DNA from 2 places in the Lacrimispora indolis DSM 755 genome. Region 2 is predicted to be linked to the other one. Evidence: predicted binding sites of a transcription regulator. Region 2 holds the regulator's gene; the other holds the start of a gene.
The links. The regulator HrcA, encoded in region 2, represses chaperone genes, less so after heat shock. The targets are predictions, from matches to a motif close to TGTTAGCACTCNNNNNNNNNGAGTGCTAACA.
Positions count from the first base shown of each region.

Region 1: a site for HrcA is predicted at 11,697-11,727, ahead of K401_RS0127675 (Hsp20/alpha crystallin family protein). Genes of this name have one in related genera too.

Region 1 covers NZ_AZUI01000001.1:5,693,481-5,708,609, forward strand. The annotation lists gene purN (phosphoribosylglycinamide formyltransferase) at 1-137, opposite strand, end outside; gene purM (phosphoribosylformylglycinamidine cyclo-ligase) at 131-1,156, opposite strand; gene purE (5-(carboxyamino)imidazole ribonucleotide mutase) at 1,181-1,699, opposite strand; gene K401_RS0127620 (methyl-accepting chemotaxis protein) at 1,946-3,781, opposite strand; gene K401_RS0127630 (aminopeptidase) at 4,149-6,224, opposite strand; gene K401_RS0127635 (hypothetical protein) at 6,231-6,551, opposite strand; gene K401_RS0127640 (VanZ family protein) at 6,520-7,017, opposite strand; gene K401_RS33325 (hypothetical protein) at 7,308-7,457, opposite strand; gene pyrE (orotate phosphoribosyltransferase) at 7,522-8,199, opposite strand; gene K401_RS0127655 (dihydroorotate dehydrogenase) at 8,231-9,133, opposite strand; gene K401_RS0127660 (dihydroorotate dehydrogenase electron transfer subunit) at 9,134-9,910, opposite strand; gene pyrF (orotidine-5'-phosphate decarboxylase) at 9,921-10,838, opposite strand; gene K401_RS0127670 (YkgJ family cysteine cluster protein) at 10,893-11,549, opposite strand; gene K401_RS0127675 (Hsp20/alpha crystallin family protein) at 11,815-12,228, shown strand; gene K401_RS0127680 (nitroreductase family protein) at 12,308-13,081, opposite strand; gene pepF (oligoendopeptidase F) at 13,115-14,899, opposite strand.
Region 2 covers NZ_AZUI01000001.1:641,289-656,417, reverse strand. The annotation lists gene K401_RS0103135 (hypothetical protein) at 1-1,554, shown strand, start outside; gene K401_RS0103130 (hypothetical protein) at 1,737-2,273, shown strand; gene K401_RS0103125 (3D domain-containing protein) at 2,330-3,007, opposite strand; gene K401_RS0103120 (3D domain-containing protein) at 3,338-3,916, opposite strand; gene hrcA (heat-inducible transcriptional repressor HrcA) at 4,337-5,386, shown strand; gene grpE (nucleotide exchange factor GrpE) at 5,404-6,048, shown strand; gene dnaK (molecular chaperone DnaK) at 6,112-7,974, shown strand; gene dnaJ (molecular chaperone DnaJ) at 8,121-9,260, shown strand; gene K401_RS0103095 (hypothetical protein) at 9,300-9,860, shown strand; gene K401_RS0103085 (helix-turn-helix domain-containing protein) at 10,161-11,033, opposite strand; gene K401_RS0103080 (mannonate dehydratase) at 11,239-12,306, shown strand; gene K401_RS30950 (DUF4432 family protein) at 12,309-12,752, shown strand; gene K401_RS0103070 (RraA family protein) at 12,837-13,496, shown strand; gene K401_RS32710 (beta-propeller fold lactonase family protein) at 13,504-13,674, shown strand; gene K401_RS0103060 (sulfite exporter TauE/SafE family protein) at 14,300-15,046, shown strand; gene prmA (50S ribosomal protein L11 methyltransferase) at 15,056-15,129, shown strand, end outside.

The DNA of each region.
Region 1 (15,129 bases), 5.1 Mb from region 2:
TCCAGGGCATAAGCATTCCGGTTGTTGCTGATGACCACCTTTATCTCTGCATTGGTGATGCTTCCGCAGTCCATGGCATCTAAAACTGCCTGAAGGTTGGTTCCTCCGCCGGAAACCAGCACGCCGACTCTCAGCATAAAGTCACACCCTTCTCTCCTCTTTCTATACGGCCGATCACATAAGGAAGCTCTCCTGCCTCACGGATTGCCTCCATGGCTGTATCCACATCTGACGGGCTTACTGCAAGAATCATTCCGATTCCCATGTTATAGGTATTGTACATGATTTCTTCCTCAATATCGCCTTTTTCTGCCAGCAGCTTAAAGATGGCAGGCACTTTATAACTGTCTTTATCCACAACAGCGCGGATGCCCTCCGGCAGCATACGGGGGATATTCTCGTAAAAACCGCCTCCGGTAATGTGACTGCAGGCTTTGATCACTGCTCCGCTTTTCTTTACACGTTTCAATGCATCTACATAAATCCTAGTAGGAGCGATCAGTACCTCTCCAAGAGTTTTTCCCAATTCCTCATAATAAGTGTCCAGGCTTTCCTTTGTCATGTCAAATACCTTGCGTACCAGAGAAAAACCATTGCTGTGAATGCCGGAAGATGCCATACCAATGAGCACATCTCCCTCCTTCACATCAGCCCCGGTGATAAGATCCTTCTCATCCACCACGCCTACTGCAAAACCGGCCAGGTCGTATTCATCTTCCGGATAAAATCCCGGCATTTCCGCAGTCTCACCGCCGATCAACGCAGCATGAGCCTGTTTGCATCCATTGGCAACTCCGCTTACAATCTGGGCGATCTTTTCCGGGTAATTCCTGCCGCAGGCGATATAATCCAGGAAAAATAAGGGTTCGCCGCCTGCGCAGGCAATATCATTGACGCACATGGCCACGCAGTCGATGCCAATAGTATCATGCCTGTCCATTAAAAATGCAAGCTTCAGCTTTGTACCAACCCCGTCGGTTCCTGATACAAGGGTGGGCTTTTCCATATTCTTAAAAGCTGACATGGAAAATGCTCCCGAAAATCCTCCGATCCCTCCCAGAACCTCCGGCCTCATGGTTTCCTGCACATGCTTTTTCATCAATTCCACCGACTTATATCCGGCTTCAATGTCCACTCCGGCATTCTTATAATCCATTTTTTCTCCTCGCCTCCGATTTTCTCACTTCTTCATCTGGGATAAATATTCCTTATAGCCGATCTGGTCCAGCTTCTCCGCTTTTTCTGAAACTTCATTTTTAAGATTTTCAGAATATTCCTTCAGTCTTCCCAAAAGCTCTCCATCACCCACTGCTAAAATTTTAGCCGCAAGGATCCCTGCATTGGTTCCGCCGCCTATGGCAACCGTGGCAACCGGAACTCCGGAAGGCATCTGCACAATAGAATAAAGAGAATCCACTCCTCCAAGGTCAGAGGTCTTCATGGGAATGCCGATCACAGGCATGGGAAACAGGGCGGCGCACATTCCAGGAAGATGAGCTGCCTTCCCCGCACCGGCAATAATAACCTTTACGCCTCTTGCCTCCGCCGTCTTGGCATATTCGAAAAATATATCCGGTTCCCTATGGGCGGAAATCACTGTCATCTCAAACTCCACCCCGAATTTTTTTAATACATCTGCCGCCTGAGCCATAACAGGCATATCAGAATCACTTCCCATAACAATTGATACCTTTGCCATAGTAAATTCTCCTTTTGATTTTGTTTGATGTGATTACTCATTATTTGCAGTAATGCAGTTTATTAGTTTTGCTAATAATTATCGCTTATTAATTAACCATTTCTTATTAATTATAATACTAGTTTTTTTCTGCTGAGTCAATGGTTTTCTTTAAAAATTTAAGCTCATTCACAAGAGCATAAAAAGGGCGGGAGAACCGGAAAGATATGTAACATTCTCTCCGGCCCTTCCGCCTGCTATGTATGGTTAATACTTTCCGCCGCCAAATGCGGAAGGCTCTTCAAAATAAACCGGATCAATGGTAAGGACCGGATCCTCCCTGTGTTCCACGTAAACCGGCATTTCCGAAGAAGATTTCCTGGCTTTGGGCTCTGCTGCGGACTTGGAAGTCTCTTCTTCCAGCTCTCCATCATAAAGCTTAAAGCCCTCAACAAGTCCCTTCATAATCTGTGCCTGACCTGACAGTTCCTCACTTGCTGCCGCACTCTGTTCTGCTGTGGCTGAGTTGGTCTGAACCACGCAGGATATCTGATCAATTCCTTGCGCTACCTGGTCAACTGCCGCCGCCTGCATATCAGAAGCCATTGCGATTTCCTCAATGATCGCATTAATACGCTGGCTGCCTTCCACAACCGCCTGCATGGCCCGGGTTGTCTCAGAAGTGATTCTGGTTCCATTTTCCACCGCCTGCATGCTTTCCTCAATGAGCAGCGTGGTATTCTTTGCCGCTTCCCCTGACTTGCTTGCAAGGTTGCGCACTTCATCTGCCACAACTGCAAAACCCTTTCCGGCTTCCCCGGCGCGGGCAGCTTCAACGGCAGCATTCAGTGCCAGGATATTGGTCTGGAATGCAATATCTTCAATGGTCTTTATGATTTTTCCGATTTCATTGGATTTATCGCTGATCTCCGTCATGGCCCGGTTCATTTCAGACATTTTCTCATTGCTCTTTGCCACGTTTCTGGCTGCTTCTTCTGAGGTAGAACGTGCCTCTTTCGCATTTTTTGCATTGGTGTTTATCTGGTTTGATATATCGCTTATGGTAGCTGCAAGTTCCTGTACGGAAGAAGCCTGCTCCGCAGCTCCCTGGGACAATGCCTGGGCGCCGGAAGATACCTGCTCCGAACCATTGGCCACCAGATCGGCCGACTGGTTAATGCGGGAAAGCGCTTCGCTTAAGTTGTTCCTGATACACTGCATAGCCAGAAGGATCGGTTCATAATCCATGACATATTGTTCCCGGTGCTTGGAGTTCACCTGGAAATCACCGATCGCCAATGCCCCCAGCATGCTGCTGATATCGTCTATCATGTTTCCAATATTGGAAATGGTGGTCCGCATGCTGTCAGCCAAAGAGCCCAGCTCGTCCTTTGACTGGTAATTCAACATGACATGGAGACTTCCCCTTGACATCTCCTCCGCAGCCTTCTCGATCTCTTTTACAGGAGCCACAATGCCTCTTGTGGTGAAAATGGAAAAGCCCAGGGTGGCAAGCACCGCAAGGATCTGCAAAGCCACCACAGTGGTCAGAGTAATCCCTACCAGCGTCTGAGCGTCCTTATAATTATCATCGGCTTTTGCATTGGCAAAATCACTGACCTTGACTAAGTCTTCCTGCACCTTGGTGAAATAAGGGTCTAATGATTCAAAGAATATATCCGCAGCCTGTCTGGTCTTGTTTTCCCTTGCCAGGCTAAATACTTCTTCCTTGTAAGGCTGAGCCTCATTTAAGGTATTTTCAATGCTATCCACCAGAGATTGGTCCCCCTGGTAATTTTCTCTTAAAAACTCCATCCTCTTCTGGAAGTCTTCCAGATCTGCCTCCGCAGCATCCACATAACCTCCTGTGGTCTGTAAATCAAGGCTCATGGTCGCATATCCCACATTTTTAGCTGCGGACTGGATATCACGTCTCATTTCAAGAGCCTGAACTGCGACCTGATGTCCGTTGTTAAAAAAATCTACAAACTTACCGTTGTTTTGTCTTAAGCTTACCACAGAAATGGTGGAAACTATTAAAAACAGCACGAGGATAGCTCCAAAAGCAAGTCCAATTCTTTTACCTATCTTTAAATTCTTCACCTTTGTCCTCCAATCACATTATCTATCCTATTTTTATATACTGATGAAACAACCGGATATATCTGCATATCCAGTTTATGCCCCGCAGAGCCGGCACCCTGTTCATAAACTCAAGGTTGAAAGATATTATTCTTTCAACCTTAACCTTCGTATATCTTATCGGCAGGCTCTTCCATTTTATAAGCACTTTAAAATAATTTGTTGAATATTTGCATACTTTTTCGTTTTTCTCAAGCGGATATCTGCAATCCGCTTCGCTGCTTATCAGGCAGAGCTTGTACTCCGCCTGGCACAAGCAAGTCCCCACCGCTTAATGCTTGTCGCATTTGAAGTGGGGACTTACTTGATTCGGTTAAATTTTTAGCAATCAGGCCTCTGATAATGGAACATTTAATTCCTCCGTGCCCTTTAATACAAATCTTCCGTCATCAATGATCAGAATCCGCTCTCCCGAAGCCGTTACAGCTTCTATCTTATCCAGCTCCGCATAGGGTATGGTAATATCCGTGTGACAGCTGAAATAAGCCTTTGATAAATCCTCTTTTCTCAGTGCGGATACTTCATTATCCCTTGCGATTATTTCTTTGCCGTTGGGATTATAAACAGGACTATCCTCCGCCCAGCTGTAGCAGGTGTCGCCCACTGCGAAATGAGGCCCCATTTTTTCTACGATCAGGATGGGGAGTTTATCAATGATACCGAACTTTCTGGCCATGGCATAAGCCGTGGTATTGGTGCCTATGGCAAACTCTCCCATGGGAAGGGTGTCATGATTCTTTAAAATAACCTGCCTTACCAGAGCTTTTCCCTCCTCCGGATCTTTAAAATTGCTGCAGGAATAGTCCTTTATCATGCCATTTTCAAAGGTCATGACAAGATCTTTAAACTGAAAGTCCGTAATATAAACCGTGCTGACCTCCAGAGTTCCTTCCGTTCCCGTAAGCCTTGGGGACGTAAACACCTCTCCAAGAGGAATGTTCACATCAGCCACACAGTTTTCAAATTTTGTTTCCTTATCCTTATCATTCAATGGATGAAGGGCTACCTTAAGCTGAGTCTTATTGTCTCCTTTTCCCGTCACCTCCACGTACTCCGCCTCATCTAAAACATCAATGACCGCCTGCTGGATCGCCTTATATTTCTCATAGTCCAGGGTGTTGATAGCAATGGTCTCTTCAAAGATCTTTTCGAAATCTTCCCCGATTTCCGGCACCGGAAACGCGATGATGGTAAAGCTGGTCTCATCTCCCGGTACGTACTGATTGAGAATTCTTGAGGTTTCATTGGACATTTCCGCTGAAAGCTTTTCCTGTCTGGCATCCAGACGATTGGCTTCCGGCTTATTCACCGGCTCAAAACCTTCTTTTCCAAAGGTTTCAATCACCGCAGGACCTGCAAAGGCTGCCGCCTGCTCTTTGTAGGTTTCATAGGCTACCTTTAAGACAGCTGCCTTACGGTCCTTAAATGCCTTATTTAAATAAAGAGCATCATCATAACGATGGTCATAGTCATACTGCCTGTTGGGAGATTTGCTGTAATAGCCGGACTTCCGGCCTGCGTTGGTATTGACCGTCCAGATGGCTGAACGGCAAAGGATTACTTTAAGGCCAAGCTTTTCAAAATTCTCTATGGCATATTTTACCATCCGCTCAAAGCCCAGCTCATAGCGGATCTGTACTGCTCCCTTTTTCTCTAAATCCCTTCCCATTACCTCAAAGCCTTTACGGTACCCTTCCGTATAGGTATCTGCCATAAGGCGCACCGTTTCCTCTGGAAGAGAATTTAAGAACTCTGCAGTCTTTAACTGGGAATCGGAAATATACTCTCCAAAATAATACAAATACCGCAAATCCCTTAAATCATTTTCCCGGATAATATCCGCTGCAAAAGAAAGGGTCGGATCAAGGCCTTCCCTTACCCGGAAAGTAACCGTGTGATCCGTATAATCGCTGACAAACCAATAGATCACTTCCTTAATGGCGGACACTTGAGGGATTCCCTCTTCAAACATGTTGTAAATTTCAATAAGAGTTTCATTTAAAATGGTAAAGTCCGTAAGCCTCCATTCGTGAACAAAAACAATGTCCCCCCGTATCTCCTTATAGAGATAGGATAAAAGCTGGCCGTAACCATCTCCCAGCTTTGATACTGCATACGAGGGATTAGCATAGCTTTCCTCATAATGGCCGGGTAAAATATCCTGATAAAACTTCTGGTTCCATTCCTTTAAAACCTCCACGGGCGCCGTCTTTTGATCTCCGGACTCAAGGAACCGGAGATATTCTCCCACCATGCTGATAAAGGCTGCTGTCCTGGCAAAATAATCATGATACGGCTCCTGTACGGTATGTTCTGATGCAATCTGGCCGATCCGTTCCATGGACAGCTCAAAGCGTTCCATAATATTTTCATTTTCCTGCTGAAACATTACCTGATAATCCATAATTTTTTACCCCTTTATTCCTATAATGATAAGAACTGCCCAAAGAATGACCAAGGCTGCACTGATCCCTATTCCAATCTTGGACAGTATGTATTTTTTTTCCTTTTCAAAGAAAGAAAGGACACCATAAACCAGTGAAAAAAGGGAAATCACCAGGCTGCAAAAGCAGACCGCCGCCACATTAAGCTGCGCCTGGCCTTCCGCCATCACGGCACTGACGATTCCAATGATTCCAAGGGCCAATGCCCCAACTGCAAGTCCCAGGGAGAGAAAGCTCCTCTTTGCAAAGGGCTTTCTAATGTAGGACACTCTTTTCTGCTTTTGCACGCCTTCTCCTCCTAACTCTTACTCTTATGTGCTGAACGATTTTATACAGGATGTATCCAAGGATACCTCCCAGTGTATTCAGTATCATATCATCCACGTCAAAGCTGCCCACTTTGAAAATAAGCTGGATGGTCTCGATGCATAAGCTGAACAAAAAGCTTAGCAGCACCGTATTAAACCAGCGGCGGCTCCTGCGGCTGATGACCGGAAGAAAGAAACCGCAGGGCATAAAACCCACAATGTTGCCTACGATATTCAGCAGAAAGGACTCCATTCCAACCACATGGCGGTAAACGATAAAACGCCGTATTTCCTTAAACGGGGTCAGATTATATGCATATTCCGCCTGAGCATGGCTGCCTCTGCCAAAATAATCGGAAAAAAATAAAAAGTATGCCAAAAAGATCAGGTAAAATATGAAGATTACCCAACCCATTTTCTGCCGTTTCGTCGCATTTTTAATCATAACAGCTCCATCTATATACGGCAGCTAAGGAAAAGAAGTTTTCTTTAGCTGCCGCGGTATTCGCCCAATGAATATGCAAGCATATTCATTCCGCTCATTACTCGCGCAAAAAAGAGAGAGGCTGTTCAAAAGCCTCGCCTTTTTAACAGCATCCTCTCCGATCATAACAGGTCAAGCAGATATTTGCAATCCGCTTCGCTACTTGCTCACAGCGTCCCCGATAATGCGGGGGAGGCCCTGCCCCGCTTCACCGGGCATAACCGAATAGCAGCTATCGCTGCCTGATTCAGTTAAAATGTAATTTCAGATTTTCTCTTCAACAGAATTGCTCCGTTTATAATTGATACGGTTCCAGCGGCTAGTCCGATCACGGTCACCACAATTCCAACAGCAATATTTAAGGCTCCTATATTTCTCATAGACTTATAAACTCTTTCCATAACAAACTCTCCTTTCCTCTTTCCTGCCCACGCTCTTTGGGCATAAAGGTATCCTTGAAAGGGCTTATTTTACACCATAGATATCATAATAAGCGTCAATGGCCCCTTTTATGGCATCATCAATTATAACGTTTCCATCGAACTCCCTGTTATGCAGGTGTTCGATGACTTCTGCCATGGAAACGATGGCGGCTGCTTTAAACCCATACTTTTCCTGGATCTCATCCAAAGCTCCCTTATCTCCTTTTCCCTTTTCCATGCGGTTTAAGGAAACCATAAGGCCTAAGATCTCCACATTTCCCTGGGCTTTGATGATGGGGAAGGTTTCTTCAATGGATTTTCCTGAGGTAGTCACATCTTCGATGATCACCACACGGTCTCCATCCTTAATGGGGCTTCCAAGAAGAATTCCTGCATCACCGCCGTGATCCTTCTCCTCTTTTCTGTTTGAGCAGTATTTTATTTCCTTTCCGTACAGCTCATGAAAGGCGATGGAAGTGGCAACGCTTAAAGGAATCCCCTTATAAGCCGGCCCAAACAGAACATCAAAATCATCCCCGAAATTATCGTGGATAGCCTTTGCATAGTACTCACCCAGCTTTTTAAGCTGTGCCCCCGTCACATAAGAGCCTGCATTCATAAAAAACGGGGACTTTCTTCCGCTTTTCAGCGTGAAGTCGCCAAATTTAAGGACTTTGCTGTCCACCATAAACTCAATAAATTCCTGCTTATACTGTTCCATCTTTTTATCCTCTCTATTCAAAATCATGGGATTACCGTACAGCGCCTATCAGTTCCCCAATATCTTCTATATGATATTTCTTCATATAATCCTCTATGCCCCTGACTACCTCTTCCGCTGCATAAGGATTCCGGAAATTCGCCGTTCCCACGGAAACAGCCGTAGCTCCTGCAAGAATAAATTCCACTGCATCCTCGGCATTCATGATTCCTCCCATGCCGATAATAGGAAGCTTCACCGCATTGGCCGCCTGATATACCATGCGTACTGCAATGGGCTTAATGGCCGGGCCGGATAAACCTCCTGTTTTATTAGCCACCGCAAAGGTGCGGCGGTTAATATCGATTTTCATGCCGGTTAAGGTATTGATGAGAGACAGCACATCTGCGCCGCCGGCCTCAGCCGCCTTTGCCATTACACAAATATCCGTCACGTTTGGACTCAGTTTCATGATAACCGGCTGTTTTGCATATTTTTTAACTTCCCTGGTTATGGCCTCCACCGCCTTGGGATCCTGCCCAAAAGCGATTCCGCCTTCTTTTACATTGGGGCAGGAGATGTTGATCTCCAGCATATCCACCGGCTCATCTGCCAGTCTTTCCACCACCTGGATATAATCCTCTGTAGTCTTTCCGCAGACATTGACAATGATTTTTGTATCGTATCGCTTTAAAAACGGAATGTCTCTCTTAATGAAGACCTCCATTCCCGGATTCTGAAGGCCAATGGCATTGATCATGCCTCCGTAGGTTTCCGCGATTCTGGGTGTTGGGTTACCCGGCCACGGCACATTAGCCACACCCTTTGTAACCACAGCGCCCAAATGATTCAAATTGATCATCTCGCTGTATTCCTCACCGGAACCAAAGGTGCCGGAAGCAGTCATAACCGGATTCTTAAGCTCCACTCCGGCCAGATTCACTTTCGTATTCATCTAAAATTCTACCTCCTCGGCCTTAAATACCGGACCATCCTTGCAGATACGCTTGTTGTGGACCATGGAATGTTCATCTACCTGGGAACTTTTACAGACACAGGCAAGACAGGCTCCAATGCCGCAGGCCATCTTCTCCTCCAGAGAAAGATAACACTCCATTCCATTTTCAAAAGCATAAGCCTTCAGCGCCTTCAGCATTGGAGTTGGGCCGCAGGCAAAGATCACATCTCCCTGTAAGCCATTCTCCCGGATGGCGTCCAGGACATTTCCTTTTGTTCCGGCGCTTCCATCCTCAGTAGCAATATAGGTATCCCCATAGGGGCGGAACTCCTCGTTTAAAAACAAAGCATCCCGGTATCCAAGAACCACCTGCTTCTCACAAGGCAATTGCTTTGCCAGCTCCAGCATGGGAGGAATTCCGATTCCCCCGCCGATCAAAAAGGCTTTTTTTCCTTTTTCTCCTGCTTCCAGTGGAAATCCATTGCCCAAGGGCCCCAGGATCTCAATGGTGTCCCCTGCCTTGTAATGGGAAAACTCTTCCGTTCCCCCTCCAACGACCCGGTATACCAGCCTTAAAAGACCCTTTTCCTTATCAATCTCGCAAATGCTGATTGGACGGGGCATAAGCTTTGCTCCATCCTTTGTATATAAGTCAACAAACTGTCCCGGCGCTGCCTGGGCAGTAATTTCTTTTGTCTCGATCCACATACTGTATACATCGTCGCCAAGCCATGTCTGGCTTGCAACCACTGCGTTTTCCTTAACTTTTGCCATTGCTTCTCCCCTATAATACCCTGTTAATATCGGAAACCATGTCAATGACCGCCTGCCTGGAAGCTTCGCCGAAATGCTCCCCGCCAAACCGGGCGTAGTTTTCAGATTTATAGGCCGCAATGATTCCTCTTGAGGAGTTTACAATGGCTCCTAAGCCATCTTTATTAAAGCAAGGCTTTAAATCCTCTGCTGTTCCTCCCTGGGCGCCGTATCCAGGCACCAGGAAATAGGTGCTGGGCATAAGCTTACGAAGAATTCTGCTCATCTCCGGGTAGGTGGCTCCCACAACAGCTCCCACATTGCTGTAATCGCCATCCATGCAGTCTGCTCCCCATTCAACCACCTTTTCCGCAACCAGCTCGTACAGGGGTCTTCCGTCGATTTGCCTGTCCTGAAATTCGCCGCTGGAAGGATTGGAGGTTTTCACCAGAACGAAAAGGCCCTTGTCCTCTTCCTTGCACACATCCACAAAGGGCTTTACGCCATCGGTCCCTAAATATGGATTGACCGTAAGGAAATCTGTACCGAAAGCAGAAAAGCTTTTGTTTCCAACCTTCACATGGCCGATGTGTGCCATAGCATAAGCGGCTGATGTGGAACCAATATCTCCTCTCTTAGCATCTCCAATGACGAAAAGCCCCTTTTCCTGGCAATAGTTCACAGTCTTTGTATACGCTTTCAGGCCTTCGATGCCAAACTGTTCGTACATGGCGATCTGAGGCTTTACGGATGGGATCAGATCATATACATGATCTACGATTTCTTTATTGAACTGCCAGATAGCTTCCGCAGCACCTTCTAAGGTTTCACCGAATTCTTCAAATGCCTTTTTCGTAATGTGCTCCGGTATATAGTTTAACATGGGGTCCAAACCTACACAGATCGGTGCCTTTGTTTTTTGAATTTTGTCTATTAACTGCCTGATCATAGTTTCCTCCTTGGATCTCTTCGCCCTTATTTTTCTCTATTCTTACCAATTCTATCATAAGAAGGAACCGGCTTCAAGCCTTTTGCCAAACTGATCGAAAAAATCCTGGCCCCTGTCATAGGGTGTAAGATAAAACTGTTTTAAAACGTACATGCTGACTTGATTTGCATAAGACTGGTCCTTATTTTCTTCCATTTTCCCTTCCAGCCGTTTCAGGAAAAAATGCCAGTCACACACAAACGTTTCATACCGTTTTACATCAGGGGTATCAATCCATTTGCGCACCTTGACCTTTGCCCTGTTTTCCATACTGCATTCATGGATCTGGAGAAAATACCGGAACCCCTCTTCTCCATAAATCCGTCCTAAAGGGAACAGGCGGCAGACGCCTGGACGGAAGCTGTGGATCCCGCATCGCCCTTCATGGTCCAGAAACCCGCACTTTTCTTCTTTTCCTCCCATTTTCAGATTGGGAAGCACGATCCCATCCACCACATGGAGTTCCAGCTTGTCCGCCAGCAGTGCCTCCAAAGTACAATGAAGATTTTCTGTCAGCCGGAAGCAGTCAAGGGGATCCAGGATGACTGACTGCCCCATCCCCTGGCAGCAGGACGAACAGCCTTTGCAGTCGCCGCAATCCGCCCTTACCATATCATTTAAGCCATATAATTTTCCATCTGAGATCTCTTTCCAATCGATTTCCCGTTTCATGAATGATTTTCCTCATTTCCGCCCATACTCCTTGGGCATAAAGGTATACCTGCAGAGTGTTTTCTCAGCTTTTTTCTTAACAAACATGGATATTCTACCATCTCTTGAACCTACATTCAATAATGATTCGTTTCTTTTTCTCAAAAAAATTAGCACTCACCTATTGACAGTGCTAACAATGTGTGTTATATTACATGTATAACAAGTAGAAATCCATCGGAAAAGCCGATGGCAAATAAATTACTTAAAAAAGGAGGAACTCTTTATGTTATTAGCCAGAAGAAACAACTTATTTGATGAATTTTTCAATGATCCGTTTTTTACGGATACCTATCACAACAGACAGTCCCTGATGAAGACTGACATTGAAGACGACGGAACCAACTATGTCATTGAAATTGAGCTTCCGGGCTATAAAAAAGAAGATGTTCGGGCCGAATTGAAAGACGGGTATCTGACCATTTACGCGGAAACTGTTTCTGAAAACGAGGTGAAGGATCAGAAAAATTATATCCGAAGGGAACGTTACAGCGGCTCTGTGAAAAGAAGCTTCTACGTAGGGTCCGGCCTGAAACAGGAAGATGTGAAGGCAGCCTTTGAAAACGGAATCTTAAAGCTGGTATTTCCAAAAGAAGCGCCAAAGCAGATCGAGGAAAACCGCTATATCGCCATTGAATAAATCAAACCGGTACGGACAAAAAGGGAAGGCCCTAAACAGAGGGTCTTCCCTTTTTGTCTGTACCAGTTAAAGAAGCTGATCAGCATTTATACTCTTTTAAAAATGCCGTAGTCACATATGCACCGCTTTTATAAGACTTTTTCTCCATGGCCTTCTCTGCTTCCAGCTTTACATTCATCCACATTTCCTCCGCAGCAATGGTCAAATGGGAAAGCATGATCCCTGTACCTATCTCCCGCATGGCAACAAGGGAAGATGAGGGCAGGAATTCCCTGCAGGAAAAAATATAGATCCTGTCATGATAAACGATAAAACGCCAGGGCTGGGTATTGATAGCCGACGGAGCAAGGCGGACAGCCTTTAGTATATTCTTCATGGATTCTCCTGCTTCTTCCTTAAACACACATAATTCCTTTAAAGGAAGCCGCTTGGCCGTCGCCGGGTCACGGTAAAGCAGGGTTTTAGGATAGCCGAAAGCCACTACGATCACCCGCTTCATCCCTGCAGGGACAGGCTCCGGGACCTTTGTGCTCCCCAGATAACAGGTTCCAAGCCCCTTACCTGTCATATACAAAAGCACATGCTCCAGCACATATCCCGCGTTTGCCAGGTACCCCTCCTTTTCCTCGGAGTAAAATGCCAGATAATAAGGTGCTTCCACTTTCCACAGCCCCTTAACAGGCAGGTGGTAATCCGGATTTTCACTTATCTCCATTTTGATCTGAATATCCCCGTGCAGCCTTGGTATATTATCACCGAAATAAAGGATGTCCTTTAACAGCTGTTCCGGGACCGGCTCCTTCTTAAATTTCCTGATCGATCTTCTTTTAAATATCATCTGATACAGATTCATACCTGCTCCCCTCTCCTCTATCCAACAATCAGCTTAAATAAGCCGGCTCATTTCCTCCAAAAGCCCGGCAAATACTGACAGCGCATCCTTCACCGGCTCCGCCGTCCCCATATCAACGCCGCACAGCTTTAAAAGGTCTATGGGCGTCATGGAATTTCCGCCGCTTAAAAATTCATAATAACCTTTGACCGCATTTTCATCCCCCGTAAGAATTCTGCTGCTGATGGCAATGGCAGCCGAAAACCCGGTGGCATATTGGTATACATAAAAAGGTGTGTAAAAATGCGGGATCCTGGACCATTCATAACCGATTTCCGAATCAACCACCATATCCGGACCAAAATATTCCTCATTCAGCCTGTGATATATCCTGCAAAGGACTTCCCCGGTGAGCACTTCGCCTTCCCCTGCGCGGCAATGAGCCTCTGCCTCAAATTCAGCAAACATGGCCTGCCGGTAAAGAGTTCCCCGGAAACTGTCCATAAAATGATTAACAAGGTAAGCCCGTTCCTTCTTATCTTCTGTTTTTTCCAATAAATGCCGGATGAGCAGCGCCTCATTACAGGTAGAAGCCACCTCTGCCACAAAGATCTTATATCCTGCGTCAATATAGGTCTGGTTTTTATCGGAAAACCAGCTGTGAAGGGCATGCCCCATCTCATGAGCCAGGGTGAAAACGCTGTCAAGTGTCCCGTTAAAGTTTAAAAGCACATAAGGATGGATCCCGTAAACTCCCCAGGAATAAGCGCCGCTCCGCTTTCCTTCATTCTCATATACATCGATCCACCGGTTGTCAAAGCCCTCCTTTAAAAGAGACAAATATTCTTCCCCAAGAGGCTTAAGGCCTTCCAGCACCATGGCCTTGGCTTCTTCAAAGGTGATTTTGTGTTCTTCCCTTGAAACCATGGGCACATAAAGGTCATACATATGAAGTTCATCCACTTTAAGAGCCTTTTTTCTGATGGATATATACTCATGGAGGCTGGGAAGGCCTTCATGAACTGCTTTTATAAGATTGTCATACACCTCTTCCGGAATTTCATTCTCTCCAAGAGAATGGGCTCTTGCAGAAGGGTAATTTCTTGCCTTGGCGTAAAAAGCCGCCTGTTTTACATTGGACGAAAAAGTACTTGCCAGGGTATTGACAAACTGCCCATAAACGCTGTACAGGGCTTCAAACGCGGATTTCCTCACCCTTCTGTCCTGCTTTTCCATGAGGGCAATATAATTTCCATGGGTAATCCTGACCGGCTGATTCTTTTCATCCATGATTTCAGGGAATTTCACATCAGCATTGTTAAACATATTAAAGATCTCCGAAGGGCCGGAGGTCGCTTCCATGGACTTTGCCAGCAGAGCTTCCATCGGAGCTGACAGAGTATGGGCTTTCTTCTTTAAGATGATCTCAAGAGTCCTGTCATAACGCTTCAGTTCCGGGGTGTCCTTCCGGTACTTAGCAAGGGTCTCTTCCGGCAGACTTAAGATTTCCGGCACCAAAAATGATGACAGCCCGGCCGCCTGATAGGAAAGGGATCTTGCCTTGGAGGAAAACTCCTGATATCTGGCATTGCCCGTATCCTCATCGGATTTCTGTTTCCCGTAAACAAACAGAGTTTCAATTTTCAGGGATATCTCCTCGTCAAATTTCAGACAGGAAAAAAGCATCTTGCCTGAGTCGGCCAGATGTCCCTCGTAACGCTTATAACCTGAAAGCGAGCTTTCTGTTTCACGGAATAAATCCTCCCATGCACTCTCAGACGGCAGAATATCCGCCAAGTTCCAGGTATCGCAAACCGGTATTTCTTCTCTCTTTTTCAAATAGATCCCTCCAACTGCTTCACTTGTGTTTATTCTATCACCCATATTTCAAAGAGACAATCAGCAATATGGAAAATATTTTATTGAATTTTCACATTTTTTTATTGTATTATATTATCGGATGCAAAAACGCTTTCGATAATAGGATGAACGGGCTAAAAGGCAGCTCTTTTATCTTCATTTGCGCTGCGAGTTCAGATAGACTACATTATGAAAACGAACAGGAGTCC
Region 2 (15,129 bases):
ACTGATGCAGACCGGATCCTGATGGATCAGAACCATGCGGATGTGACCTATAAGGTGGTATATACAAAGAATGCCGCAAAGGCAACGGAATCCAATGCAGTGAAGGCATCACCAGAATACAACAGCGATCACAGCCAGGCGTTTAAGGCGGCCTGGGGACTGAATGTAGATATCGAGAGATACGTCAACGGAAGAAAGACGGCCATGGCCACACCATCGGATGCAGAGTTTACTACCTTTATCCAGTTGGGTAAGGATGATGTGGACATGATGGACTATCAGCTGTACCGGATTTTTACGGATCCGGATGATGGGTCAGTCCAGACAGAGCTTGTGGAGATGTCGGATGATCCGGAAGAGACCGGAGGGTTGTTTACCTTTACCGCCCAGGCGGGAATGAGGTATGTGATGGTGTATTCCAAGGCATACCGGCTGTATTTCTTAAACCAGATAGCCATTCCTAAGTACCAGTACTATTTCAAGGTAAGAAAGGGAGAAGCCCCCAGTGACGGGTATTATAGCTTTGAATACGGGCAGGTAGAAGAACCGGAAGACCTTTTCATCAGTGAAGAGGGAGTGGAATATAACTATGTAGGCTGGAGTTACCGTGAGGACCGTCTGAATGAATTCGATCCGGACCGTGAGATCAGCAGGAAAACCTACGTCTATGCCTATTACCAGGACAATCAGAAGGAAGTGGACCATGCCAGGAAAGAGCTGGAGGATGCCATAAAGGCTGCCATAGATAAGAGCGATGACTATTTCCTCACATTAAAGGAAACCGGTAAGTTAAAGGAAGCCATTGAAGAGGCCCTGGAGGTACTGGAGCGGACATCTCCGAAGGCAACGCTGGATGAGCTGTTAGAGGCCCTGGAAAAGCTTCAGGAAGTCACAAAGCCTTTGGATGAAGCATTGGAGGACCGCTATGACCACTATGACAAGATCCAGGGCTCCGGAAGCAAAGGAGGAAGCAAGGGCGGAGGAGGAAGCGGAAGCGGAATCAAAGCCAGCCCATACAATCCGTCAAGGAGCAGGAGCTATACCGTTGGAACCAATGGAAACTGGGAAGAACTGTCCGGAACCGGAAGGCAGTGGGCCTTTGTGTTAAACGGAGGGATCCGTCTGACGGGAATGTGGGCAAAGCTGGATTATGCAAGCGGAGACGTAAGCAAGAACGGCTGGTATCATTTCAATGCCAACGGGATCATGGATTACGGCTGGTTCCGTGACGAAAAGCTGGACTGGTATTACTGCAATACAGAAGCTGACGGATGGTTTGGAAAGATGAAGACAGGCTGGCACTATGACAAGGAAGACAGCCGCTGGTATTATTTAGACCCGGAAACCGGAATGATGGCAAAGGGCTGGAGAAACATCAACGGAAAGTGGTATTACTTTACAGAGCAGAACAGTATGGAAACCTATCATTACGATCCGGCAACGGAGAAATGGATCTATAAAAACAACGAAGGGAGACCGCTGGGCTCCATGTACATCAGCGAAATGACGCCGGACGGATACAGCGTCGGCGGAGATGGCGCCTGGCTGCAGTAAGGAGGAAACTTAAAAACCGGCCTAATCCCATTAACTCCTCTCATAAGGCTCCTCTGGAATCAGGACATAGGTGAAAAATAAATAGAAATAATTTATTGAAAGGGAAAGTATTCGGATCCTGTGCTTTCCCTTTCCGCAAAAAAGATCTGATAAAGCATGATAGATAAAGAGGATAAAAACATATGATAAAAAACGAAGAAATGCAGAACGTGTGCCACGGCATGATTGCAACGGACCGGGTCAGCACCATGCTTGTTTGTTTTCACGGAAAAAAAGAAGGAGATTTATATGGTGAAATTCTTAACAGTTACATAGACAGGCCTGTCTGGTTTTCCGGTGTAGGCGATTTAATTCTTAAATTAGATGAAATATGTGACTGGATCGGAACGCCCCATCCATCCACGGAACCAAGGTTTCTTACAAAAAAGATGTCGGAGGAATATGCATACAGAAATAAAAGGACAAACACTATACCGGTTAAGGCAAAGATTCAGCTGCAGGACAGCAAAACCTTAAGCTCCCGGGCTATTCTGGCAAAAGAAACGCTGATCATTAAAATAGAGCATCGTCAGAATGCCAGCATGCAGGGGAGAGTGATAGGAAAGCTTACATCAAAAGAGTATGTGGGATTTCGAAGCGCATTAGAATTGATGCGCATGATTAAAGAAGTTGCCGTAAGAACGGAAAGATGCGGAAACGGAATGAAGAGTTCCGTATAAATAAAAGCCTGGTGAAAGGTAAAATCTTCACCGGGCTTTTATACTGGGATCCTGCGTTATTGAACCAGATATGCTTCCACGCTCCTGGTGCCATAGGAGCGGGTCTCCCCATGGGTGTTGAAGAAAATATCAATGTGGTTTCCCTTGACTCCGCCTCCGCAGTCCTCCGCCGTATAGATGACTCCGTTGACCATGATGCGGCTTCCGTAGGGAATGACTCTTGGGTCAACAGAAATGGTATGGTTTGCAGTGGCAATGGTTCCTGTGCTGGTACGTCCGCCCCACCCTCCGGAGCATTTGCGGCAGGGGCAGTAAGCTGTGGTTTTAAATACTCCCAGAGAACGGAGGTTAGAACCGCTGTTTTGGAGGTTTGCGGCAGCGAGATCGCCCACAGGGTGGACTTTAGTGCCAGACAGCTTCTGACCGCCGGAATAGGCTTCTACCAGGTAGGTGCCGTCTCCGTAAGAACTCCATGGAACCGGTATCTCAAAACCATAATTTCCGGTCCCGTGGGATACTAAATCCTCCCGGTATTTGGAGGCAGCGGCAGTAAGCTCCGCCACAACCTGCCCGTTTGCCTGATTGGTAATAACAACTTTTACTTCTGCAGCAGTATTGGGATCAGAGTTGTTAAGGGCCCAGCCTCTGACGCTGCTTTCGTCGGCGTTGTCAATGATGCCAGCGGTCTGCGCTGCAAAAATGAGAAATGTATTTATCAGAAAAAATGTCATCATTAGTAAGGCTCCCAGGAACCAGTGAATTCGGTTTGTTTTATGCATATTACAAATACTTCCTTTCTTTTTTACAAACTGTAATATAATTTAATATATTTATAATTATATGTAACAGTTTTGTAATAAATGAGGTACAAGTAATCATTTTACACATTTTTCCAAATTTGTCAAGAATAAACACTAAAAAATCTCTCTGTGCTTCTTTTCTTAGTTGCCTCGGCATTTGTTTAATGAATATACAAGCATATTTGTCCGGCTCATTGTTTGCGCAAAAAAAACACCGCAGAACAGCGATGTGGTTCGCTGTTCTGCGGCGTAATGGGGACATTTTTACTGTTCAATGACTGCAAATAATTCTTTTGTCTGTCTTCCAAAATCCAGGGCTTCTGCGCGGCTTGCGAAGAAAATATCTACTTTATTTCCCTTCACACTGCTTCCGATATCCTCAACGGTATAGACGATACCGTCGATCATAACCTTGGTTCCGAGAGGAAGGATGGTGATATCTGCGGATATGGTATGCTGCGGCTTGGGAACCGTACCGGAATAGGTCAGGCCCTGCTTGCCGGTGTTTTCGCTGTTAGGGCAGTATGCAGTGGCGGTGAAGAACCCAAGAGATTCTCCTTTTTCATAAACGGGCGCCGCCGGCTCCTCCGGTTTTACCGGTTCCTTTTTCTTGATACCAGGTCCGATTTCCTCAGGAAGTGTCTCCGTATTGGCTGCTGCTGTCTGATTTTCGGTACCGGTTTGTATGGTTTGGTGATCTGTTCCAGAGCTTTCGGACTGTACTTGATTCACAGTTTGGTCTTTTCCCGTAGTTTCGGCTGCCAGTGCAGACATAGATAACAGCAGAATACAAAGAAGTGTCAGGAATCCGGTAATACATTTCTTCCCTGAAAAACTTTTCATAATTTTACCTCGCAATGAGCAGTGCGGATTGGAACAAGAACAAATTTTTCGTCGTGCCCGCACGTAAGAAAATTTGTTCTTGTTCCAATTCATAGGGCGAATGCCCGTAAGCCTGTGGAGCCGTAGGATTCACAGGCAACACTGCGGACTAGATCGTGTTGCTATGATCGTGTTGTTATGGTGTCTTCCTTACCATTATATTACAAAAGTGTTAAATGTCAAGAAAAAGTTGTCAACAGCTTTGTAATATTTAATAAAAGAATGAGGAAAAATGTACAAACAAGCCACAAAAACTTCACCAAAAATTTTTATAGGAATGTATTGACAAAAGTAGAAAAAAAGAATATATTATGAAAAGAAGATGTTAGCACTCCCAAACGTTGAGTGCTAACAAAAAACTCAGAAAGGAAGTGGAGCAGCTTGAGTGATAAGGATCAGTTAGATGAGCGGAAGGTAACCATATTAAAAGCCATCATCAAGACTTATCTGGAAACAGGAGAACCGGTCGGTTCCCGTACCATATCAAAGTATACGGATTTGAACTTGAGTTCCGCTACCATCCGGAATGAGATGTCTGATCTGGAGGAGCTGGGGTACATTATGCAGCCTCACACCTCGGCAGGAAGGATTCCTTCCGACAGAGGATACCGCTTTTATGTGGACCAGATCATGCAGGAAAAAGAAGAGGAAGTCACTGAGATCAAGGATATGATGCTGAAACGGGTAGACAGGGTGGAGCTGTTGTTAAAGCAGATGGCAAAGCTTCTTGCCCAGAACACCAATTACGCGGCAATGATCAGCGCTCCCCAGTACCACAGGAACAAACTGAAGTTTATCCAGCTTTCCAAGGTTGATGAAGAAAAGCTTCTTGTAGTAATCGTGGTGGAGGGAAACATCATTAAGAATACCATAATTCCCATTCATACGGAATTAAATGACGAAGGACTTCTGAATCTGAATATTCTTCTTAACAATGCCCTTAACGGGCTGACCATAGAAGAGATCAATCTTGAAGTGATCAGCAGGCTGAAAATTCAGGCAGGGCCCCACTGTGATGTGGTGGACCGGGTACTGACCGAGGTGGCAGGAGCCATCCAGGGCGATGATGAAGACCTTCAGATTTACACCAGCGGGGCCACCAATATTTTCAAGTATCCGGAGTTAAGTGATGGAGAAAGGGCCAGTAAGCTTATCGGCACGCTGGAACAAAAGGAGCTTTTGCAGGGGCTGATCGATGATGTGAACAGCTCGGAGAGCGGATCCGGAATCCAGGTATACATCGGTGATGAAGCACCCGTTAAGACCATGAAGGACTGCAGCATTGTAACTGCCAACTATGAGCTGGGCGAAGGCTTAAGGGGTACCATTGGAATCATAGGACCGAAACGCATGGATTATGAAAAGGTACTCAGCACATTGCGCAATCTCATGACGCAGCTGGATGCCATTTTGAAAAAAGATGAAAGGTAAAGGGAAGAGCATTGAGCATGGAAGATGTGAAAACAGATGAAAGACTGGCAGATGAGACTGTTCAGGCGGAAGATGCCGCTTTCACTGAAAAAGAAATAGAAGGCACAGAAGCCTGTGCAGACGACGGAATCCAGGAAGGCGTTTCAGAGGAAGAAACGGCGGAAGAGGATTCTAAGGAAGAATCCGTGAAAAAGGGTCTTTTCGGGAAAAAGAAAGAGAAAAAAGACCCAAGAGATGAAAAGATAGAAGAACTGACAGACCGCCTTCAGAGGAACATGGCTGAATTCGATAATTACCGCAAGAGAACAGAGAAGGAAAAGACAGCCATGTTTGAAATCGGGGCAAAGGATATTGTGGAACGGATCCTCCCTGTAGTAGATAATTTTGAAAGAGGCCTTGCAGCCATTTCCGAGGAGGAGAAGAACGCTCCTTTTGCAGATGGCATGGAAAAGATATACAAACAGCTGATGAAAACACTGGAAGAAGCAGGCGTAAAGCCCATTGAAGCAGTGGGAAAGCCGTTTGATCCCAATTTCCATAATGCGGTCATGCATATTGAAGATGAGTCACTGGGAGAGAATGTTGTTTCCCAGGAACTCCAGAAGGGTTACACCTACCGCGACACCGTGGTAAGACATTCCATGGTGCAGGTGGCGAATTAGTCATATAAAACTCAGAAAACAGATAACATTCACATTTGGTTTATTAAATAGGAGGAAAAAACTATGGGCAAGATCATTGGTATTGACTTAGGTACAACAAACAGCTGTGTGGCCGTTATGGAAGGCGGTAAACCGGTTGTAATCCCCAACAGCGAAGGCGTAAGAACCACACCATCCGTTGTTGCATTTACTAAGAACGGAGAGAGGCTTGTAGGCGAGCCTGCAAAGCGTCAGGCTGTAACAAACGCTGACCGCACCATCTCTTCCATCAAAAGACATATGGGTACGGACTACAAGGTAACCATTGACGGAAAGAATTACAGCCCTCAGGAGATTTCTGCCATGATCCTTCAGAAATTAAAGGCAGATGCAGAGGCTTATTTAGGAGAAAAGGTGACCGAAGCGGTTATTACCGTACCGGCATATTTTAACGACGCACAGCGTCAGGCAACCAAGGATGCAGGTAAGATCGCAGGCCTTGACGTAAAGCGTATCATCAACGAGCCGACGGCAGCAGCCCTGGCTTATGGACTTGATAATGAAAAAGAGCAGAAGATCATGGTGTATGACTTAGGCGGCGGTACCTTCGACGTTTCTATCATTGAGATCGGCGACGGCGTCATCGAAGTTCTTTCCACCAACGGTGATACCCGTCTGGGCGGTGATGATTTTGACAACCGCATTACCCAGTGGATGGTAGATGAATTCAAGAAAGCAGAAGGCGTTGACTTGTCCGGAGACAAGATGGCCATGCAGAGATTAAGAGAGGCGGCTGAAAAGGCAAAGAAGGAATTATCTTCTTCTACCACCACAAACATCAACCTGCCATTTATCACCGCTACCTCAGAGGGTCCAAAGCATCTGGATATGAACCTGACCAGAGCAAAATTTGATGAACTGACTGCTGACCTCATCGAGCGCACAGCAGTTCCGGTACAGAACGCGTTAAGAGATGCAGGCATTACTTCCGCAGAATTAGGAAAAGTACTGTTGGTAGGCGGATCTACCCGTATGCTGTCCGCTCAGGATAAAGTAAAACAGCTGACAGGCAAGGAGCCTTCCAAGTCCTTGAACCCGGATGAATGTGTTGCCATCGGCGCCAGCATCCAGGGCGGAAAGCTTGCAGGCGATGCAGGCGCAGGCGATATTCTTCTTCTGGACGTTACTCCTCTTTCCTTATCCATTGAGACCATGGGCGGCGTAGCTACCAGACTGATCGAGAGAAATACTACGATCCCGACAAAGAAGAGCCAGATCTTCTCCACAGCGGCAGATAACCAGACAGCGGTTGATATCCACGTGGTACAGGGTGAGAGACAGTTTGCAAGAGATAATAAGACGTTAGGCCAGTTCCGTCTGGATGGAATTCCGCCTGCAAGAAGAGGCGTTCCTCAGATCGAGGTTACATTTGATATCGATGCCAACGGTATTGTAAATGTTTCTGCAAAGGATCTTGGAACAGGCAAAGAACAGCATATTACCATTACTTCAGGCTCCAACATGTCTGATTCCGATATTGATAAGGCAGTAAGGGAAGCAGCCGAGTATGAGGCTCAGGATAAGAAGCGCAAGGAAGGCATTGATGCAAGAAACGATGCTGACTCCATGGTATTCCAGACAGAGAAGGCTCTGCAGGAAGTAGGAGACAAGATCGATGCAAACGATAAGGCAACTGTGGAAGCAGACTTAAATGCATTAAAAGAAGCGATTAACAGAGCTCCGATCGATGAGATGACCGATGCGCAGATTGAAGATATCAAGGCAGGCAGAGAAAGACTGATGAACAGCGCACAGGCCTTGTTTGCAAAGGTTTATGAGCAGGCACAGTCCCAGGCCGGAGCACAGGGTGCAGGCCCTGACATGGGAGCAGGAGACGCTTCCTATCAGGAGAGCGATGTGGTTGACGGAGATTACAAAGAGGTGTAAACTAGTCTGGACGGTTGACGGGACTTTGGGAAAAGTGTTGTAGCGATACAGCACTTTTTCCGGAGTCTTTCAGTGCAATTGCTGTGTCATCCTGTGCTCATATATGAATGCAGAATGCGGATTGAAACATGAAAGGTAGACCTAAGATGGCAGAGAATAAAAAAGATTATTATGAAACCCTGGGCGTTCCAAAGGATGCGGATGACGCAGCCATTAAGAAAGCTTACAGGGCATTAGCTAAGAAATACCATCCTGACACTAACCCCGGAGATGCCGCAGCTGCTGAGAAATTTAAGCAGGCTTCCGAAGCATACAGTGTCCTTAGCGACCCTGACAAGAGGCGTCAGTATGACCAGTTTGGTTCCGCTGCTTTTGACGGAAGCGGAGGAGCAGGCGGTTTCGGCGGCTTTGATTTCAACGGAGCGGACATGGGAGATATTTTCGGGGATATTTTCGGAGATATCTTTGGCGGAGGACGAAGAAGCAGCAGCGCCCGTTACAATGGGCCATCTAGGGGAGCCAATGTCAGAACCAGCATCCGAATTACTTTTGAGGATGCGATTTTCGGCTGTGAAAAAGAGATTGAGATGAACTATAAGGAAGAGTGTTCCTCCTGCCACGGAAGCGGTGCAAAGGCGGGAACCTCACCGGTTACATGTCCAAAATGTAATGGAAAAGGAAAGATCATGTATACCCAGCAATCCTTTTTCGGCCAGATACAGAATGTTCAGACCTGTCCGGATTGCGGCGGCACAGGGAAAATCGTTAAGGAAAAATGTCCGGACTGCTACGGCAGCGGATATATTACAAAGAGAAAGAAATTCAAAGTCACTATTCCTGCGGGAATTGACAACGGCCAGTCCGTGCGCCTTGCAGGTGCAGGAGAGCCGGGAACCAATGGCGGCGAGAGAGGCGATCTGCTGGTAGAGGCAGTGGTATCCAACCATCCCATCTTCAAGCGTCAGGATACCAGCATTTTCTCAACAGTGCCCATTTCCTTTACAAATGCTGCCTTAGGCGGAAGCATCCGCATTAAGACCGTGGATGGGGACGTGGAATACGAGGTGAAGCCGGGAACCCAGACCGATACTAAGGTGCGCTTAAAAGGAAAGGGCGTTCCCTCCTTACGCAACCGGACGATCCGGGGCGACCATTTTGTCACTTTGGTGGTTCAAGTGCCGGAGCGCATGAACGAGGCTCAAAAAGAAGCGCTTCGCAAGTTTGATGAAGCCATGAACGGCACAGGTGAAGGCGAAAAACATAAAAAGAAGGGGATCTTTAAATAGGAACTCCGGAAGGTACATGGGTAGGAAAGAAGGGAAAGTATGGGAAGGTTTACAAAAAAGCTGGCCTTAGGAGCTGTTGTATTGTGGCTGGCAGTTTTATTTCCTGCGGCCGTTTTGGCCGCTGACGGGCAGTCTGTCCGGGATTTTCCAGGATGGAACGGTTCCGGCACAAAAATCAAAGGGCCTATTGAAGGAAGTGAATCCTTTGATTTTTGGGATGACGACGATGATGACGATGACGGTCCAGGCAGCTACAGCTACCAGAGGGGCTGGCGGTACAGCCCTTCCGGCTGGTGGTTTCAGTACAGTGACGGAAGCTGGCCTTCCAACAGCTGGAAGTATCTTGACGGCAGATGGTACCGGTTTAACTGGGAAGGCCATATGCTCACCGGCTGGTATTCCGATGAAGGCGGCTTGCGGTACTACTTAAATCCCGTGGATGACGGAACATTAGGTGCCATGAGAACTGGCTGGCAGATCATTGACGGTAAGGCTTATTATTTTAACACCATGTCTGATGGTTATCTGGGGAGGCTGCTCACCAATACGGTGACTCCCGACGGATATAAGGTGGGGGCTGACGGTGCATGGATACAGTGAGTTTGATGGAACGGACTTAAAAGGTATGGCGGGAAATTTCTGCTGTACCTTTTTTATTTGATTTTTATGTATAATAATAATGAAATTTTCAGGTGAATATTTGAGCGGAGGAATTTCATGGAGCGGCATATGCAGGCAATAAATAATGCTTTAAAGGTACTTTGCAGTGAAGAATTTCTGCCTTATGCAGAGGCAGTTTATCTTTAGGGAGTTGTGCCGGAGGAAACCAAAGGTTTGACAATGCCGACGTGAAAGGAGGCATATAAAGCAGCCTTTTATTATGAATAAATGATAGTATTTTTAAAGTTTTTGAATCAAATATGATTTTTTATATTTTAGTGGAGATATTCCATATTCTTTTTTAAATAAATGATAGAAATGGCTGATGTTTTGAAAACCGCTTTCGTAAATAACATCTGCGATTTCCATATCTGTGTGGGATAGCAGGTTGGCGGCATAATTCAGCCGTTTTGCGTTGATATAGGCTGAGGGTGAGATTCCCAGATACTTACGGAAAGTTCGGCAGATGTGCTCAGGGGAGCGTTCTGTCTGCTGGATCAGATAATCCATTCCCATTACAAGGTTTGCTGCATTTAAAAGTCCATCTAAAGCAGACGAAAACCAGGCGGGCAGATCAGGAGACTGATCTGTCCGTTTCTGCCGCATTAGCTCCGGCATAAGGTAAGAATACAGAATATCGATTAAAATCGCCCGAAGATGGGTGTTTTTTTCTTCCATAGCAGATGTGGAAAACTGGTTGAGGAAGGCCAGGCGATTCTGGATCATAACGGTATCAATTGTGGTCAGGCGTGCAACGGGAACGTGAGAGCTTTCCGAAAGCTCCTGAAAAGGATTGGGAGAATTGTAGAGGTAGCAGAACAGTGCCTTCAATGTATAGGTGGGAAAAGCCAGGTTGATATGTGTCGCGGCTCCGTTTTGTATTTTTGTGTGGACATCCCCGGGGCGAATCAGAAGAAGATCTCCGCGGGAGAGTCTTAAATGATCATTATTTAACAAGATATCCAGTACATTTTCCGTTACTAGTATTATTTCATAAAAATCATGTATCTGAGGGTATTCATTTTTGTCAATAAGTGTACGAATGGAATAGTAAACTTCACAATCACTTGGAAATACCAATGGAGTATTGACGGTTTTAGGATCAGTTTGCATAGTAAACCTCCTGGAAGTTTATAGTAAAATCCAAATCATTTCCATATATATATCAATATAATACAAAAAATATCAAACGTAAAGAAGAAATCTGAACGGAATTAAGATATAGTATCAGTATAAAGAAATGAGCTTCTGTAAACAGTGGCAACAATTCATTTAATACTAGGAAAATAAATGATAGAATCGGTTTAGGAGGACAGAAATGAAGCTGGGAGTCGGTTTATACCGTTACATGCTAAAGGATGAAGAATTTACCTTTGCAAGGCAGTGCGGCTGTACGGATTTGATTATCCATCTTGCAAATTATTACGACGGCGAAGGGGATATTGTCAAAGCAACGAACGACAAGGAAAATTACGGAACAGCCAAAGCAGGGGAGTCTGTGTGGAGCCTGGAAAGCATGCTGGCCCTTCAGCAGAAGGCAAAGGATAAGGGACTTAACATTTACGGAATTGAAAACTTCAATCCGGCAGACTGGTACGATGTACTGTTAGATGGCCCTGGAAAAGAAGAACAGATGGAAAGCTTAAAGAGGATTATCCGTAATGCAGGAAAAGCGGGTATCCGTTGTTTCGGATATAATTTCAGCCTTGCGGGAGTGTGGGGACACCAGAAGACCACAGACGCAAGAGGTGGAGCGGTAAGTACCTGCTTTGACGCAGATCTTCTAGAACTGGATGCCAGGATTCCCAAAGGTGAAATATGGAATATGACCTATTCTGGAAATGAACAGGAAGGATATATTGAAGATATAGGATATGAGGAGCTTTGGAGACGGATGAGATGGTTTTTGGAAAACATTCTTCCTGTAGCTGAAGAAGCTGGGGTAATGATGGCGCTTCATCCCGATGATCCGCCTATGCCGTTTTTGAGAAATACGCCAAGGCTTGTTTATCAGCCGGAGCTGTACCAGAAGGTGCTGGATCTGGTTCCCAGCCCGTCAAACGGAATCGATTTCTGCATGGGCAGCATTCAGGAAATGACAAACGGAAATATTTATGATGCCCTGGAGCAGTACTCCTCCCAGGGAAAGATTGCCTATGCCCATGTGAGGAATGTACGGGGAAAGGTTCCAAAATATACAGAAGTATTCGTAGATGACGGAGATATTGACATAAGAAGAACTCTGGATATTCTATATAAAAACAATTTCACGGGCGTACTGGTTCCGGATCATACGCCTCAAATACAGTGCGGTGATTCATGGCATGCGGGCATGGCCTATGCCCTTGGATTTATAAAAGCAGAATTAATGAGTCTGAAGGACTGAAAATGCTGGAGAAGGAAATTTCTCTAAAGAATGGGGAAAGTGCTGTAACAATCAGGGAAAAAATCACAAACTTGGCGGAGGAGCCCATGGAACTTATGTGGGGGCATCATCCGACGGTGGGAAAGCCGTTTCTGGATGAAAGCTGTCAGATTCATACAAATGGAACCATAGGATTTACCATGGATGAAATGGATTTTGAGACCCAACGCGTAAAGCCGGGAACAAAGTTTGAATGGCTGGTGACAGACGATGAAACAGATCTTTCTCTGATTCCAGGAGAAAAAGCCGGAACAGCAGATATGCTGTATGTGACCGGTTTCCCGGAAAAGGCGTGGTACAGAGTATACAATGAAAACAAAGGCTTAAGCTATGGAATGAGCTGGGACAGCAGTTTTTTTCCATATATGTGGATGTGGCTGGTCTGCAGGCCTGGAAAAAGCGGTTGAAAATGGAGGTGCTTTCCGCCTGCAGGCAAATGAGGAGAAAAGAACAGAACTGTGCTTTTGGATTGAAAAAGGAGGAGATTTAAAATGGCGTTAGATAGACATGAATTGCTGGCAATTATGAAAAAAGAGCTTTACACTCCGGTTGTAGGTGATATACTGGATCAGATAGGACTGTATCATCAGTTCCTTCCTCAGGCAATCCGGCCTTTGAGGGAGGACATGAAGCTGGCAGGCTATGCTATGACAGTTTTGATGATTGACGTATATGGTGAGCAGAAAAAGCCTTTTGGACTTCTGACAGAGGCATTAGATGATTTGCAGGAGGATGAGATCTACCTGGCAACGGGAGGCGATATGCGCTGCGCCTATTGGGGAGAACTGCTGACAGCCACCGCAAAAAAGCGGGGAGCAGCAGGAGCAGTGGTCAACGGCTGGCACAGGGATACACCCCAGGTACTGGATCAGAACTGGCCTGTATTTTCCAGAGGCTGTTATGCTCAGGATTCCTCAGTACGGACGCAGGTAGTGGATTACCGCTGCAGGATTGAGCTGGACGGAGTCACCGTAATGCCCGGAGACCTGATTTTTGGCGATATTGATGGTGTTTTGGTGATTCCTGCAGAGCATATTGAATATGTAATTAAAAAGGCTCTTGAGAAGGCACGGGGAGAAAAAACGGTCAGAAAGGCCATTGAGGATGGAATGAGCGCAACAGAAGCCTTTGCAACATTTGGAATACTGTAAGGGAGAAATGATGGAGAGAGATTACGCGGTTTATGTGGGCACTTATGCAAACGAGAATGAGTCGGGAATTTTTAGGTATGAGCTGAATGGGGCTCAGAGAAAGCTTAAGCTTAGGCTGGAGCAGCAGGGAATTGCCAATCCATCCTATCTGGCACTTTCCGGGGATGATAACACCTGAACAGGAAATAACAGACTGCCGCTCTCCGGTATGTCTGACAGCTATAGCTGCTGACATATCTTAACATCGGCTTTTCAGCTTTACATGGACGTTAAATCAGTCCTTCCATATAATTATCAGACGGACATGAATTTTTTATCATAAAAAACAGGGGACGCGCCAGACAGCTGAAATGCTTCAGCCATATGACGCGCCTCCTGTTTTTCATTACAAATGTTTTTGGTTTGTAATTTGTGAAAATAGATCCTGTTCCGGTCCAATCACTCAGGCGGGTGTGATGGGGTGTAATGCATCAAGGAATTTCGTTTACTTGATATTTTTTTTGCCCTTGTTCTCGGAACGAAACAAAAGTATTTTCATCCGTTCAATTAGTTAATGCAGCAGCATCAATTTTTATTGCATCCTTTTTCAAAAAAAATTATTTATTTTAAAAAAGATGAAATATCCCTTCAAATTTCGTTCATGTTATACGCTTGCAACACATTTCATTGTATGTTATGATATCATGTGGTTTAATAATAAGAACGTTCGGTGCCCTGGCGGCTGACCGAGGGGCTGGTTTTCTGTTTTTTGAATTCAGCATTGCTTTTTTCGGGAAAACCATACCAAAGAAAGGAAACAATACATGTACCAGTATTTGATCGTCTGCCCTCTTGTTTTTCTGGCGGGTTTTGTAGATTCCATAGCCGGAGGGGGAGGGCTTATCTCCCTTCCGGCATATTTAGCGGCAGGAATACCGCCCCATTTTGCCATTGGTACCAATAAGCTGGGTTCTACCATGGGAACCGTTATCTCCACGGCCAGATATGCCAAAGACGGCTATATTAAAGCAAAGCTGTCGCTGTTTGCCGCCCTGTTTGCCGTGGTTGGTTCTGCCATTGGGGCGCATTTGTCAATGCTTGCCAGTGAGCGGGTATTAAAGGGAATGATGCTGGCAGTGCTTCCCATAGTCGCTTTTTATGTTCTCAAGAACAAAAATCTGGGAGAGCATGAGGCAGACACGGAATTGCCTGAGAAAAAAATGTTTTTGATCAGCATGTGTGCGGCCCTGATCATTGGCTGTTATGACGGATTTTACGGGCCGGGAACAGGGACCTTTTTGCTGCTGATCCTGACCGGACTTGCGAAAATGGATGTCAGGAGCGCATCAGGCACCACGAAGGTGATCAACTTATCATCCAACGTCGCGGCATTGGCAACTTTTTTAATAAACGGAAAGGTTTTGATTCCCTTAGGACTGGCGTCAGGTCTTTTCTGCATTGCAGGCCATTACATCGGGTCAGGCCTTGTGGTGAAAAATGGGTTAAAGGTCGTGCGCCCGGTGGTTTTAGTTGTGCTTTTGTGCCTGTTTGTGAAAATTATAAAAGGATAGGGAATTGCTATGAAATGGAAAAAGTTTACGCTGACCACTACCACGGAAGCCGTGGACTTGATCAGCAGCATGTTTGATGAGAT